Regions from separate parts of the Thermovirga lienii genome, predicted to be linked through region 2. Evidence: riboswitches for the same ligand, from Rfam matches in the RefSeq annotation. Region 2 holds a riboswitch; the other holds the start of a gene.

Region 1 (7,888 bases), on a different contig from region 2:
AGGATTTAGGGGGTCGTCGGCCATAGTGAAACCCTGAAGCTTGTAACCCGTTCCGCTCTGGACCAGGTCGCCACTTCCATCCAACACGAAGTTGCCAGCCCTGGTGTAAAGGTTGGTGGAACCATCCTTTACAACAAAGAACCCATCACCTTCTATGGCCATATCGCTCTTGCTGCCCGTGTAGTTTATGTTCCCCTGGGTATGATCCACCACTATGCTCCCAACGGTCACGCCCAACCCCACCTGAGTGGGATTAGTGCCCCCTTTCTCCGCGCTGGGCGCCGTGGCAGTCCTCTCCGTTTGGCTCATGAGCTCCTGAAAGTTCACATCGGACTTCTTGAACCCCGTGGTGTTGGCGTTGGATATATTATCGCCAACTACATCAAGCATGGTCTGGTGGCCCTTAACCCCACTGACCCCTGACATCAAAGACCTTAGCATCTTTAACCTCCTCCTTACGAACGTCTGCGGGCATCCATGCTCAAAAGGGCCGCCTTCCCTTGCGACCATTTATTCAAAACAAAAGGAACAACGAAACTAACCTATGGACAACAGCCTTTCAATGGGAACCTCGACCCCTTCTTGAAGCTTTAGGCTTACCTCGTCGGAGTCGAAGATAACCGATGCCACTGTCCCTTCCTTTTCTTCACCGGTTTCCACATCTGCGTAAGTAATCTTCTCTCCCACCAAAGACGATGCAGAGAACCTAAAAAACTGACTGAGTCCCTCAAGCTCTTCCTTTATGTTGGCTATTTGTTCCACGCTGGCAAACTGGGCCATCTGAGAGATGAACTCCGACTGATCCAGTGGCTCCAGGGGATCCTGGTTCGCCAGTTGAGTCACCAGTATCTTTAGAAAGGCCTCTCTATCGAAAGTGCTGTTTACCGAAGCCCTTCTCGTAGCGCTGTCCTGCACTGTACTAACGTCTCCTGCAGAATTTACACTGTTCACCAAGGCCATCACTCCCTTTAGAGCCTTATTCATATTTGTTATCGGCTTACACTGCACGATCTTGAATAGCTCTTAACCACAAATAGATTTGTACATTATAATCGTCCATATATTAATAAAAGGACGGAATGACATAATGGCAAAGTATCAAATGATACCAACGAACCGGGAGGAAATGCGTCAAAGGGGCTGGGATGAGCTGGACTTTCTTTTCATAACCGGGGACGCCTACGTGGACCACCCGAGCTTCGCCCACGCCATAATAACCAGGGTCTTGGAATCCAGAGGCTTTAGGGTTGGGATCGTTGCCCAGCCAGACTGGAAGAACCCAGACTCCATCGCCCTCATGGGGAAGCCCTCCCTGGGTGTGCTGGTCTCCGCAGGGAACCTGGACAGCATGCTCTCCAACTACACTGCTGCGAAGAAAAAACGAAAAAAGGACCGGTATTCCCCCGGAGGAGAAGGGGGGAAAAGGCCCGACAGGGCAACCATAGTCTACTGCAACATGGCAAGGAAACTGTGGAAGGACGTCCCCATAATAATAGGAGGCATAGAGGCCAGCTTGAGGAGGTTCGTCCACTACGACTACTGGTCGGACAAACTGAGAAAGCCCATACTCATGGACAGCAAGGCGGACCTTCTCGTCTGGGGGATGGGAGAAAAAACCATAGTCCAGATAGCGCAAAAACTTCAAAAAGGTATCCCCATTGCAGAGATCAGGGACGTAAGAGGCACATGTTACATCTTTAAGGATTTAAAGGACCTCGAAAGCTTCGTGGAGATTCCCTCTTGGGAGGAGATCCAGCAGGATAAAAAGGCCTTTGCCAGGGCTTATCTACTGACGGAACCGGAGCTTGACCCCTTGACCGGAAGGCCCATAGTCCAAAGGGTTGGTGACCGGTACCTGGTTCAGAACCCTCCGCAATTTCCTCTATCGGAAGAGGAACTTGACGAGATATACGAACTGCCCTACACGAGAAAAGCCCATCCAAGCTACGATCCTTTGGGAGGCGTTCCAGCCCTCGAGGAGGTTCAGTTCAGCATAACCGCTCATAGGGGGTGTTTCGGCAGCTGCTCCTTCTGCGCCCTATCCGCCCACCAAGGCAGGATAATTCAAAAAAGAAGCGATAGATCCATCCTCAAGGAAGCAGAGCTTTTGACCCGAATGGAGGGTTTCAAGGGCTACATCCACGACGTAGGGGGCCCCACCGCCAACTTTCACGAAAGAGCCTGCAAGATTCAGGACAAGGGATCTTCCTGCAAAAACCGCCAGTGTACGTGGCCTTCCTGCTGCCCAAAACTTCGAAAGTCAAACGATAATTACATGAAGCTTCTACGAAAGGTGCGCTCCATTCCCGGAGTGAAAAAGGTCTTTGTAAGGTCGGGCATACGTTACGACTACATAATGGCGGAGAACAACCGCTCCTTCCTTGAGGAACTCTGCGAACACCACGTAAGCGGCCAGCTAAAGGTGGCCCCGGAACACGTTTCGGCCCGAGTCTTGAACCTCATGCGAAAGCCCCCAAAGGAGGTGTTTTTAGAGTTCAAGAAGCTCTACGAGGAGGTCAACCGCTCCTTGGGAAAGAAACAGTTTCTGGTGCCCTACCTGATATCGAGCCACCCGGGAAGCACCCTGGAGGACGCCATAGAGCTTGCGGAGTTTCTAAGGGACATCCGTTACCACCCTGAGCAGGTGCAGGACTTCATCCCTACCCCAGGCACCCTTTCTACGTGCATGTACTACTCGGAGATAAACCCATACACGGGCGAAAAGATCTTCGTGGCCAAAACTGCCAAGGAAAAGGCCATGCAGCGAGCTCTGCTTCAGTGGAGAAACCCAAAAAACTACAAACTTGTAAAGGAGGCCCTATTGAAGGCAGGAAGAAGGGACCTAATTGGAAGGGGCAAGAAATGCCTTATCCGAGAGGACACAAGGGATGAAGAAAAGCACAAAAAAGGCCCAACAAAGCATAAAACCCACCCTAAGAATAAAAACCTAGACGAGAAAAAGAGAAAAAAGAAAAGATAACGACCTGCCTATACAAAAACGGAAGCCCCAGTTTCCCGGGGCTTCCGTTCTCTCTAAAAATATATCTATTAAAGGAGTAAAGGTGCAGGAAGCAAAGGTTGCGGCGGCCTTGCGCTTCCAGATGGTTAGTATATTGATTTTTTTCAAATTGTCAACACTTAAGTGTAAAATTCTCTACAATGTCTCAATTTTCAAACAATTATCCTTTGTTCTGCACACTTGGGCGTCCTGGTCCTCTCTCCTCGTCGGCTATACCAGCCTTAAGCACCTAAAACTGGTATTCCAGCGTAAGATACGCTCTTCTTTCTGGCCCGTAGTAATAGGTTCCCCATGACTCGCTGGCCCAGTAATCCTCGTCGAAGATGTTGTAGGCCGAAAGCCTGATGGTGTAAGGCTTTCCCTTGTACTCCAAGGAGGCATCCACCGTCGTAACATTGGATTCGACACCTTGTCCTTCGTTTCTGTTGCCCAGGTAGTGAAGTACCACCTGGCCGGACAGGGGGCCGTTGGTGTATATGAAGGAAGCGTCCACGTCCCATTCGGGGGTACGGGCCCTCTTCCATTGATTGTTTTTCTTTTCCTCTGCCCTCATCCACGTAGCGCCAAGCTCCAGATCCCAAAGGGAGGATATCTTCCAACGCCTGGAGAGCTCCAATCCCCAAGCCCGGTACTTATCGACGTTATCGTATTCTTTTCTGTCGCTTGACCAAACAATCTTGTCTTCCATGTCCATATAAAACATGTTAGCGCCCCAGGGGCCATCCTCATCCTTCCCCTTGACGCCCAGCTCATAGCTGTAACCCTTCTCCGGCTTCAAGTCGGGATTGGGAAGGACCCATGCACCATCACCTGCTATCTCGTAAAAACTTGGCATGGCAAAGAACCTTCCCGCAGATAGGTACCAAAGATTACCGTTCATCGTCTGGTAAGACAGGGAGAGTTTAGGGTTCAGCTCATTGTAGTCTTTTGCGTTATCTTGGTCCCATATCTCGTAGCGCAATCCCGCATTGAGGATAAAGTCCCCAACAGGCCTTGAAATCTCAATAAAGGGAGCGTAGTTTTTCCTCTTTCCTTCTGTATACCCAGAAAGCTTTTCATCTCTAAAGGAGGCCCCCCAGGAGACCAAGGCATCTTTCCAAGAGGTGTTTTTGGAAAACTCAGCCCCCCATGCTTCGTCGTCGTAAAAACTTCTGCCCTCCGGATCTTTGTAGTCTTTTTCTTCCTCATGCCTGTAAAGTATTGCCCTGGCAGTTTCCCCTTCCCATTTAACATAAAACCTTGAATAATCATTCTTTTGTTGATTTTCATCCCCATTATAGGTCCAGCGGGAGGTATATTTGCCCCATACTCCTGAGAAGGTGAATGGGCCACTTTTCAACGTCAAACCCCCTGAGTCCTGGTCGTAATCAAGATTCTTGTTTATAACCGTACCATTCCAGGACAGGCGTGACTCTCCTTCCTCTGAATGGCCGTACCATATCCTGGCGGAAAAATCCCCCTCGCTGGTCCAACCGCTGAAGGAGCCCTCTCGCCAGTCGTTGGTTCCAGCGCCTCCCGTGATCTTTACCCCTTCGCCCAAAGGTTTTTTGGTTATTATGTTTATCACACCCGCTGCAGCCATGGAGCCGTATAAAGCGGAACCAGCCCCCTTGACCACCTCGATACGCTCTATGTCCTCCAAGGGAATGGAGCGCAGGTCGTATGCCGCAGCCCCTGCCCCATGACTGGCCTTATAGTAGGGCACTCCATCAACCAAAATCAAAACCTCAGTCACAAGGCCCCTGAGCTTTATGTTGTCCTCTTGAGTACTGCCGTTGCGGGAAGATATATAAATTCCCGGGACCGTGGAGCTTAAAAGCTCTCCCAGCTCGGTGGCTCCGCTTCGCTCTATGTCCTCCGAGGTAACCACGTACGTGGCAGCAGGAACCTCCTCCAAGGACTGATAAACCCTGGAGCCGGTAACTACCTCGGGCTCAAGGGTCAAAGCTTCCTGAGCGAAGGAAGCTCCCGCCCAAAGCCCTACCACCATGACCGCAATGGCCAAAAAACCTGAAAAAAGCCTTCCCAACTTCATATAAAACCACCTCTCCTACGAAGTTTGGGGCCACAAAAAAAGGCCCATAAGGGCCAAAAAATCCGTCTCCTCCCTGGCCCTCGCGGGAAGAAACTTCCAGCTGAAGGGATCGGTATCCGGACTTGGGGTCTTCCTCCAGGTGCGCCTTCCCAGCAAACTTGCCAGTGGCTCTATGCACCCTTCGTCACCCTCACCGTAGCGGGGCTGTGCCGGATTCTCACCGGCTTCCCGATTTCCCTTCCGCTAATCTTTCGTTTTGCCCACATAAAATATAGCCAAAACCCTCCAAAGTCAAGCCCTCAGCAAAGAACAAGGGGAGCTTCGATGCTCCCCTCAACATTGGTTCTATCTATTCATCCATGCCAATCCTTGGATCAATACCTGAAGATGGCCGCCACATCCTTGCCTCCTGGCACCTCCTCGGGACTTACCACGTACACCTTGCCCCTGCTCCTCAAGGTCTCCACCGCTGCAAGGTCCAAAAGATCCCTTGCCTCAGGATCCTCCCTGGAGGTAAGCTCCATTTCGTGTGTGGCTTTTTTCCATTTGCCCCACACCTGGACCCCCAAAGGCACAAAGAGTACCTCCACCCTGCCTGAAAAGGCCGCCGGCAGTACTTCCTCGAGCATGGAAGAGGCCTTGCCTGTCCCCAAAAGGGCCTCGAACTTCTCCTTTGCCTCCATTTCCTCTTTCTTGAAGATAGGTTCCACTATGGCCTTTGCCCTCTGGAAGAGTTCCTCAGCCGTCAAATTGTCCGGGCTTCCCTCCACGAACTCCTCGGTCACGTGGGGATAGGACGCAACCTCCTTGTACAGGGAGACCACGTAGGCAACTCCTGCTGGAACCAGAGGCGCCGTCTCGTCCTTTAGAAGCTCCCGTATTCCCTTGTCCACCATTCGCAAGAAGGTTTTGAGGTTTTCCTTGAAGTCCTCGTCTCCTGCACCGTGGCCATGAAAGAGTCCCTGCCGGCCCGGGGCTGAGCCGATCTGACCCTGTTTCTCCAGGGGCTCGTACTGAAGGGCCTCGGATATGCTCTGGGGAACGTTCTCCAAGTCGACGTTTCTGAAGTCCTCTTTGGTGCACTGGATCAATCTTATTTTCTTCTTGCTGAGGCACAGAACGTAAAAGTCATCCCCACCGCCTACAAGAGGCAAAAGGGGCTTTATGTGAAATCCCCGGGAAACCACCGCAAGCTTGGGGACCTCCAAGGGTATCCTGTAGATCCTCTCGTACCCCTCGGACAAAAACACTGCAAGGGCCTTGCTTTGGTTTTCCCAGAACATGGAGTTCGAAAGCAGTTTCTTAGCAGGTTCCAAAAGATCCTCCACTTCCTGCTCCTTGAGTCCCCGACCCAAAAGTTCGTCCTGCACTTCCCCAAGGACACTCTTGAAAGCTATCTGGCTCTTTCGGGGCTCTGCGGGAAGGGGCGTGGGCATGTAGATGGAAACGCTGGGGGCCTTCTGGTGTTCCGATAACGCTATCAGCTCGCTTCGGGTCAACAACCTCATGACTTTTCGCCTCCCTTTCCTTTGCTGTTCTGCTCTTTGAGGCAATTCCCCAATGAAAAGGGACGGGGAATCAGCCTCCTTTACTTTCTCTAATTATAACACTAATCTATCAAGACAATGGGGCATCCTCAAAGGAAAAACTTTCCCGTTCGAAAAGCTCCACACAGGCTTCCACTACCTTGTGGTCGTACAAAATTCCCTTTCCTGCTTTGATCTCCTCCAACGCCTCCTCAAGAGTCAAAGCCGACCTGAAGGGTCTGTGGGAGACCATGGCCTCCACTACGTCCGCAACGGCCAATATTCGGGCCTCAATGGGGATATCCTCGCCTGAAAGCCCTCTGGGGTAGCCAGAACCGTCCAATCTCTCGTGGTGGGCATAGACTACTTCCGCAAGAACTGGCCTGTGGGTAAGCTTGCGCAATAGCTCATACCCTTTCTGGGGATGGGTGCGGACAATCTCCATCTCCACGTCGCTCAACCTGCCGGGCTTGTTCAAGATCTCCGCCGGCACTGCCACCTTCCCTATGTCGTGCACCAACCCTGCAAGTTTGACAAGCCTGATGCGCTCTTCTGAAAGACCCAATTTCCTGGCTAAGGCCTCTGAAAGAAAGGACACCCTTCTTTGGTGATCATAAGTATAGGGGTCCTTCATCTCCACCGTCTGAGCTAAAATTCCAATGGTGTCTTCCCAAAGCTTCTCAACCCGTCCCAGCTCCTCCTTGGCAAGGTCCCTTGCCGTTTTGTATTTGCGGGCCATCTCCGCCAAGGCTTCCACGTCGGTGTAAGAATTGAGTATCGCCTCCATCTTTCCATCGGAAAAGAGCGGGACTTGATTGAACAGAACGTGGAAGATCTCTCCACTCTTTTTCCTCCTTACCGTGACGCGCTCTATGCTTTTACCCTCTAAAGCCGATTTCATGTGATGTTCTGCCTCATGCATGCGGTCCTCGGGCACCACCAGCTCCCTCAAAGTCCTACCCTCTGCTTCCTCCCCGGAATAACCAAAGACCTTGGCGAAGGAACTATTGACCCGCTGTATCCTCATAGTGGTGGGATCCTGAAGAGCTACTGCATCTGGAATGGAGTCGAAAAGCCCCTCAAAGAAGGCCTTCTCCCTCAGGATCTCCTTCTTGCTGGACAAAAGCTCCTTGCCCTGGCTTATGCTTTTCTTAAAGGCACCATAGCCGCCCATAAGGCTCAGCACCAAAGCCATCGCCAATATGATGATCCCAGCAACTATCCAATCAGGATAGGAACCAGCGCCCCCATTAAGTTCCAGCCATTTTCTAATGGAAGCCTGTAGCACCGAGTTGGGGTCGTTTTTCA
Region 2 (7,888 bases):
CAGTACTGTCCCTTCACGAAACCATGCTTCGTTCTTTATGGAAGTGTTCGAATTCCCTGTGGTCTATGATTTCCTTTAGCGCCTTGGCAACTTCCCACACCTCTGTGAAGGTGTTATATAGCGCAACGGGAGCTATACGGATGATCCTTGGAGGCCTGAAATCGGGAATGATATTTCTGGCTTTGAGAGCGCAGCATATTCTCCATGCTTCTTTTGGGTGCTCTATGGCCAAGTGCCCTCCGCGCCTATTGTGGTCCCTGGGTGTGGCGATAGAGTAGCAGTAGGGTTCATCTGAGAGGAAGGTATCAACCAGCTCGATTAGGAAGTCCGTCAATTTTAGGGATTTTTCCCTGATTTGCTCGATGGTGGCTTCCTGCTGGATGTCAAGGGCTGCTTCAAGGGTTGCAGCGGAAAGAACGCATGGAGTGCCCATCTGCCAGCCTCCAGCGGATTTGGCGTGCTCAAAGGTTATGTTCATGTCGAACTGCTTCTCCTTTACGTATCCAAACCAGCCTGCCAAGCCGGGTTCCCTTTCGAAATGCTTCCTGTGGAGGAAGAGGAACGCGGGACTTCCTGGCCCTCCGTTCAGATGCTTGTAACTGCACCAGAAGGCGAAATCCACTCCCCAGTCGTGTAGGCGGTGAGGGACTGACCCAGCGGAGTGAGCGCAGTCGAAGCCTATGAAAATGCCCCTTTCGTGGGCCGCCTTCGTTAGCCTTTCCATGTCCAGCAGCTGGCCGCTTCGGTATAGTACCGATGGAAATAAGGCCACCGAGACGGTCTCATCCATGAGGGCTATGAGGTCATCCTCATCAAGGGTGTTGCCGTCCCTGGATTTGGCCAAGATCAGATCCTCTGATGGGTCTTGTCCTTTCAGGCGGATTTGACTTGCAAGGGCGTAAAGGTCAGATGGAAAGTTCAGTTCGTCGGCCAGGATCTTTCTTCGTTTGCCCTCAGGTTGGTAGAAGGTGCTCACCAGGCTGTGTAGGTTGGAGGTCGTGGATCCCGTCATTACTACCTCTTCTGGCTGCGCGCCCACGAGAGGTGCCATCTTGCGCCCCAGCTCTTCTGGCATGGTGAACCAAGGAGGCGAGCCCTTCAGCCAGCCGTCTATGTTGAATGTCTTCCACTCTTCCAGCACCCGAAGCACCCCTTGTATGGATTCCTTTGCGGGAAGCCCAAGGGAGTTGCCGTCCATATAAATCCGCCCTTTGGGAACCTCAAAATGCTTTTTGAAATCCCTCAGTGGGTCAAGCCTGTCCAACTCCTCAGCCTTTGCCCTCATTTCCTCGAATTTACCCATTTTTTCACTCCCTTTCATAGGGCTTAGGTCTTTATTTTTGATGTTTTTGAATTTTTTCTCGAACCTTAGTCCCTATGCCATGCCCCACATATGCTGGGAGGCATCAATGAATTTATTCCAGTCAGCTCAGTTTTTATTAGTATACTATATTAGTATATCTCCTATCATGTAGGTTTTTGCTTTGCCAGCTATCTTTATCCTTCCCTCTGCTCTTTCGCAGAGAAGGACTCCCTGCCTTTCAGAAAGCTGTATAGCCATTAAACTTCCAGGAGGAACGGCGATATCCCAAAAGGCGGACAAGGGTAAGCTGTTTAAGTAGCATAAAATGCATTTGATAGGACCTGCGTGGGAGACAAGAACAACGGTGCCATCTTTATGTTTGGCCGTTATTTTAAAGAGGGCCTTCAAAACTCTTTCTTGGAGTTGGAGCAGTGTTTCTCCCCCAGGAGGGGCAACTTCCAGAGGGTTTGCGAACCAATGGTTCCATAGTTCGCCCCATCCCTGGATTATCTCATTATAGGTTAAGCCTTCCCAATCCCCAAAATGCAGCTCCCGCAGAAGAGGTTCCTTCACGACGCTTAAATTGACTCCTTCCGCTATGCAGGAGGCGGTGTCAAAAGCCCTTCTTAGATCGCTGGAGTATATGGCCGTTATGTTTTCTTTGCGAAGCCTAATTGCAAGATGTCGTGCTTGGTGCCTTCCCTCTTCCGTCAAAGGTACGTTCGTATGGCCGGTATAGCGTAGTTCTTTGTTTCCTTTGGACTCTCCGTGCCTAATCAATATTAGCTTGATCATGATCTTTCCCTCTATTGGAGTCTTGTTGCCATTATCATCAGTGCTAAGATCTCCGCAATCTCGTTTATTGCTCCGTAGGTGTCTCCAGTTAGCCCTCCTAATGTTTGGCTAATTCTTTTTGCTACTAAAAAGGTTCCTCCGCCAGCAACAGCCAAGGAGCATAAACCTCTCTCTCCTAAGAGGATTATGGCCAGTGCGGAGATCAGGGCCGTCGCAACGAAGAACTCCTTTTTGGTGGAAAAACTCCAAAAGCTTTTCCCCAGTCCTTTCTTGCGAGCGTAGGGGAAAAAGGTTATTGCAGGTACCATTGCCCACCTACCAATGGCCGGAAAAAGAGCCAAGACCGCCAAGCGCGTTCCCTCAGGGAAAGAAGCAAGCAAGGCAAACTTCAATATAAGTACTAGTGATGCTATGCTTGCTCCCAGGGCTCCCACTCGGCTGTCCTTCATTATCTCCAGTGCCCTTTCTCTTTCTTTACCGCTGAGGAGGCCGTCAGCTGTATCCATTAACCCGTCCAAGTGGAGACCGCCAGTTATGAGGAAAAAAGCCGCGAGATCCACCCCAGAAGCCACCATGGTGCCCAAAAACTTAGTGGCCAAAGCGTCGATTGCTGCTACTAGGCAGCCCGCGATGAGTCCAACCAGGGGGAAACAGGCCAAGCTGCTTGCCATTTCCTTTTCGGTATAGGTTGCGTTACTGTAGGGAGAGGGAATCCTCGTGAGGAAACCGAGGGCAATAAAGAGGCTTTTCATTGAAGATCATAAACTCCTTTCTCCAATACCCTATTCAGCTGCTTAACGTCTACGGGAATGCCGCATACTAGAAGATAAACAGAGTCGGAGTATAAGGCCATTATCTGATTGGCCTTTCCTAAAAGGTCTCGATAGGTTCTTCCGAGGGGGTATTCAGGCACTACGCCCATTCCTACCTCATTGGTTACTACGATCACCTCTCCTTTGACTGATCTGCATGTGATGGCCAGGTTTTCGATTTCTTCGATAACACGAGAAAAGGATTTTGGATCGTTAGGGTCTTTTTCCCTCAGGAGGAGGTTGGAGACCAGCAGGGCCAAACAATCCAGGAGGATTACCCCATCGGACTTTCCCTCTTTGGCTATTATATCCGTGGGATTAAAGGGCTCTTCCACGGTCTTCCAATTTTTAGGCCGTCTTTTTCTGTGTTCTTGGATTCGAAAAGCCATCTCCTCGTCCAGAGGTTGGCAAGTGGCTATGTATGTGACCGGTTTTTGTGCTTCCTTTGCCAGCCTTTCCGCAAAAGAGCTTTTACCACTTCTTGCGCCGCCGGTCACGAGAATGAGTTTCTTCTCTCTCATAATTTTTCCTTCTTTCCGGTGGATAGTATTAACATATAGAAGATTATATTATAAGTTGATAAGCAGGAAGTTTTTTCATAAAATTACTAAAAACAGCGAAGACAAACCAGGAAGGTGCCCGTAAGGGAGAATAGGGAAGTCCGGTGAGAATCCGGCGCGGTCCCGCCACTGTGACGGGGACTTTGGTTGAGAGATGCCACTGTTGCCTTAGTGCGATGGGAAGGTTCAGCCAAGGGATGATCCAAAGCCAGGAGACCTGCCTTTCTGGAGTTAGTAGGTTGGGATGATGGTAAAGTCTCAAACCGCAGTTGCGGTTTGGGGCTTTTTTTATTGATACCCATAACGAAGGAGGATGGACGATGCTCGAGGAAGCGATAACCCGTATTGAGGACCTTGATTATGAATCCATGGAAAGAGCTCAAAGGAGATTGGATAATTTGACCAAGCCAAGAGGGAGCCTTGGAATGCTTGAGCAATTGGCCGTACAAATGGCTGGTATTACAAGAAATCCAAGGCCAAAACTTGGCAAGAAGGTCTCGGTAGTAATGGCGGCCGATCACGGGGTAGTGGCGGAAGGAGTAAGTGCTTTCCCTCAGGAGGTAACCCCCCAGATGGTGATCAACTTTCTGAATGGCGGAGCGGCCATAAATGTTCTGAGCAGGCACGCAGGTGCAGAGGTGGTTTGTGTGGATGTTGGAGTGGCGGTGGATTTGGACGCTCCAGGTTTGAAGGTAAGGAAAGTAAAGTACGGGACGGACAACTTTGCCTGTGGCCCTGCTATGACCAGAGAGGAGGCAGTAAGGGCCATAGAAGTGGGCATTGATGTGGCTTATGAGCTGATAGAAAAAGGAGCATCTATTTTTGCCATTGGAGAGATGGGCATAGGAAATACTACGCCTAGTAGCGCTATCGTAGCTCTTTATTCTGGAAGGCCCCTTGACGAGGTCGTGGGCAGGGGAACTGGCATAGGGGAAGATAGGGTGCCTGTCAAAAAGAATGCCATAGAGAGAGGGATAAAGATAAACAAGCCAGATGTGAAAGACCCCATCGATGTGGTGTCCAAGGTGGGGGGACTGGAGATAGCCGGCATGGCAGGCTGCATGCTTGGAGCGGCTTCCAGAAGGATTCCTGTGGTGGTTGACGGATTCATATCCTCGGCTGCCGCTTTGATAGCTTCGAAGATAGAGCCAAAGGCCACAAACTACATGATAGGGTCTCATCTTTCACAGGAGCCAGGCCACAAGATAGCCTTGGACCTGATAGGCTTGAAGCCCTTGATGCATTTGGATATGAGGTTGGGAGAGGGCACAGGCGCCGTTTTGGCTTTCAATTTGATAGAGGCGGCACTGAGGATTTTAGACGAAATGGCTACCTTTGAGGATGCTGGAGTCTCCACTGAGATAGCCTAGGCGACCTTATTGGCCTATGTGGAGGAGCTTTTGTTGTATATTCCAGGTTCGCCCTGGGGGGACGCGCCGGTTTCGAAGACGCCGTAGCTTTCACCAAAGTACGTGTCCCCTCCAAAGAGGAGCTTCAATGTGCCTGAAGCTTGGGCTTCAGGCACGAACCCTCCGAAGGCAAGAAGAAACGCAAAAATGCAGCTTAAGTATTTTTTCATGGCAAAACAAACCCTTCTACGGTCAAATGCCAATTATTATAATGATTTAGTTACAATTATATCTCTTATTAAGCTAGGGAGGTTTTTTCGTTGGAGAGCGAACGACTGAAAAAAATATTACTGTCCATAGATGGTCGGGGCTACAAGGCCTATAAGCAGATAGAGGGTTCCTACAAGTTCGGCTTCTTCGATCTTTTCATAGACCATGTTCAGGGAGACCCTTTCGCAGCTCCCAGCAGGCTAAGGGTAAGAGTAAAGCAAGAGGTTGCCCAGATCCCCGGGTGGGCCTTTGAAAACCCTCACAGACAAATGGCTTGCTGTGATTTTATGACCAGAACTTTTGCAAAGGCCATAAGAAAATATGCAGAGGGGAAAAGGGGCAGCGGAAAATCAGGGCTTTTTGCCGTGGATGTTCCAGGGCAACAGGTATTGAAGCGCACGTCCTGCTTGGTTAATGAAGATTTCGTGGAGATTCGGTTTGTGTGCGGTTTGCCCGCGGCAGGAAGAAGGGTTCTGGGCAGAGAGGCCATGGAGATGTTCTTTGACGAACTGCCGAGGATTGTTGAGGAGGCTTTGCTTTACAGAAACATAAACGAAGAAAATTTAAAAAGACACGTGGAAGTAGTGGAGGACCACTTTTACATAAAAGAACAACTTAAAGAACAAAAGCTCGTTTCCTTCATAGCCGATGGATCTATATTGCCCCGAGAAAGCGGAGTTTCCCAGCGTCCCATGAGGAGGGAGGATGCCGTCGCCTTTAGTAGTCCTCCAAGCCTGAGGGTAACGATGACCTTGCCTAACAGGGGAGAGATAACGGGCATGGGCATTCCTGAAGGAGTGACCCTCATAACCGGCGGAGGATACCATGGCAAAACGACCCTTCTTGAGGCTATAGAGATGGGCGTTTATCCCCATATTCCTGGAGACGGCAGGGAATATGTAGCCACTGTGGAGGAGACCGCCAAGATACGGGCTGAGGATGGCCGAAGCGTAAAGGGAGTGGACATTTCTCCGTTCATAAACAACCTTCCTGGAGGGAAGGACACCTCCTTTTTCTCCACGGAGGACGCCTCGGGCTCCACATCCCAGGCCGCGAACATACAGGAGGCCCTTGAAATGGGGGTCAAGCTTTTGCTTATCGACGAGGACACCTCTGCAACCAACTTCATGATAAGGGATGCAAGGATGCAGAGGCTGATTGCCAAGGACAAGGAGCCCATAACGCCCTTCATAGATCACGTAAGAGGGCTCTTCGAGCAATTGGGCGTCTCGACCATCCTCGTTATAGGCGGAAGCGGAGATTACCTGGATGTTGCGGATAAGGTGATAATGATGGATGAGTACGTTCCGTTGGACGTGACCCAGGAAGCTATGTCGGTGGCCCAAAGTATAAAGACCAACAGAGCCAAAGAGGCTCAAAAGGTCCCATTCATACCCTCTTCTAGGGTGCCTGTCCCCGGAAGCATAAATCCTCACCTGGGCAAGAAGCTTAAGATCAAGGCAAATGGTCTTAGAAGTATAACCTTTGGTAGGGACAACATGGACCTTGGTGCACTCTCTCTGCTCGTAGACGAGAGTCAGACTAGAATGATAGCCCAAATCTGGCATTACGCATACGTAAAGGGCTACATAGATGGTCGAAGGAGCATAGTGGAGATAATAGATAAAGTGTTTGGGGACATACAGGAAAAGGGTATGGACGTCATCTCCCCTCACCGCTATGGCCATCCGGGGGATTACGCCTTACCCAGGAAGTTCGAGACGGCTTTCGCGATAAATAGGCTGAGGAGCCTAAAAATTGCAAGGGCGCAATAGGTTCTAGATTAAGTTCTTGATGGCCAGGCTTGCCAAGTAGGAAACGCCGGCCACCAGAATGATGCATGCACCGGATGTGAGGTTGAGCCAGTAGGAAAGCCAAAGGCCTGAGAGGATGAATAAGGCCCCTAAAATGGAGGCAAGGACCATCATTTTTTTCAGGCTCTTGGCGAACTGCCCGCTTATGGCAGCGGGCATGGTGAGAAGGGCGATAACCATTATGAGTCCTACCATTCGCATCATCATCACCACGGTGAGAGCGGTCATGGTGACCAAAAGGGTGTGAATCTTACCCACGGGGATGTTCTGCACCGTTGAGAACGTTTCGTCGAAGGAAAGGGCCACTAGCTCCTTGTAAAACAGCCACACCAAAAGCATTATACCCAGGTCCAGTGCCAAAAGAAGCCATAGGTCTTCTTGAGGTATCATCAGGATGCTTCCGAAAAGGTAGCTCATTAGATCGGCCTTGTATCCTCCTGATAGATCAATGAGTATTATCCCCACAGCCATGCCTATGGCCCACAGGGCCCCTATTAGGGTGTCGGAGCGCTCCCTTGCCCTTCGCTGAATGGCGCTCATTCCTACGGCTGCGGCAAGGCTGAAGGCGAAGGCCCCCAAGAGGGGGTTGAATCCCAAAAAATATCCAAGGCCTATCCCACCGTAAGCGGCGTGGGCGATGCTGCCGCTCAAAAAGACTATACGTTTGGTTACTACAAAGGTCCCCACGATGCCGCATGCTACGCTGATCAAAAGCCCTGCCAAGAGGGCGTTTCTCATGAAGTCGAACTGAAGGGCCTCAATCATCTTTTGGTTTCCTCCTGGTTTATTTTGGGGAGCACCCTGTGGGGCACTCCATGGGCTATCAGGTCAACAGGGCAGTGGTAGGCGGCGTCTATCATGCCCTGGGTAAGGGTTTTTTCGTCGTAATAGTAGAGCTTCCTGTTCAGGCACCCTACGGATTTGACGTAAGAGGACACAGCCCCCACGTCGTGGGTTACCATCACTATGGTTATGGCTCTGCTTT

Evidence for each region. A riboswitch is a leader RNA that binds a small molecule or an ion and turns the genes downstream of it on or off. The one in region 2 is predicted to bind cobalamin.
Region 1: it holds a riboswitch for cobalamin, as region 2 does, so the genes downstream of both, V7Z69_RS02795 (TonB-dependent receptor plug domain-containing protein) here and cobT (nicotinate-nucleotide--dimethylbenzimidazole phosphoribosyltransferase) in region 2, are expected to answer to the same signal.

What each region holds. Positions count from the first base shown of each region.
Region 1 is NZ_DAITZW010000004.1:60,057-67,944, forward strand. It holds gene V7Z69_RS02780 (flagellar hook protein FlgE) at 1-441, opposite strand, end outside; gene V7Z69_RS02785 (flagellar hook assembly protein FlgD) at 538-984, opposite strand; gene V7Z69_RS02790 (YgiQ family radical SAM protein) at 1,088-2,980, shown strand; gene V7Z69_RS02795 (TonB-dependent receptor plug domain-containing protein) at 3,249-5,054, opposite strand; cobalamin riboswitch at 5,145-5,321, opposite strand; gene V7Z69_RS02800 (baeRF3 domain-containing protein) at 5,429-6,562, opposite strand; gene V7Z69_RS02805 (HD domain-containing phosphohydrolase) at 6,672-7,888, opposite strand, start outside.
Region 2 is NZ_DAITZW010000007.1:14,860-22,747, forward strand. It holds gene kynU (kynureninase) at 14-1,303, opposite strand; gene cobC (alpha-ribazole phosphatase) at 1,448-2,098, opposite strand; gene cobS (adenosylcobinamide-GDP ribazoletransferase) at 2,110-2,850, opposite strand; gene cobU (bifunctional adenosylcobinamide kinase/adenosylcobinamide-phosphate guanylyltransferase) at 2,847-3,431, opposite strand; cobalamin riboswitch at 3,527-3,709, shown strand; gene cobT (nicotinate-nucleotide--dimethylbenzimidazole phosphoribosyltransferase) at 3,791-4,840, shown strand; gene V7Z69_RS03885 (hypothetical protein) at 4,855-5,049, opposite strand; gene V7Z69_RS03890 (ABC-ATPase domain-containing protein) at 5,140-6,864, shown strand; gene V7Z69_RS03895 (metal ABC transporter permease) at 6,868-7,668, opposite strand; gene V7Z69_RS03900 (metal ABC transporter ATP-binding protein) at 7,665-7,888, opposite strand, start outside.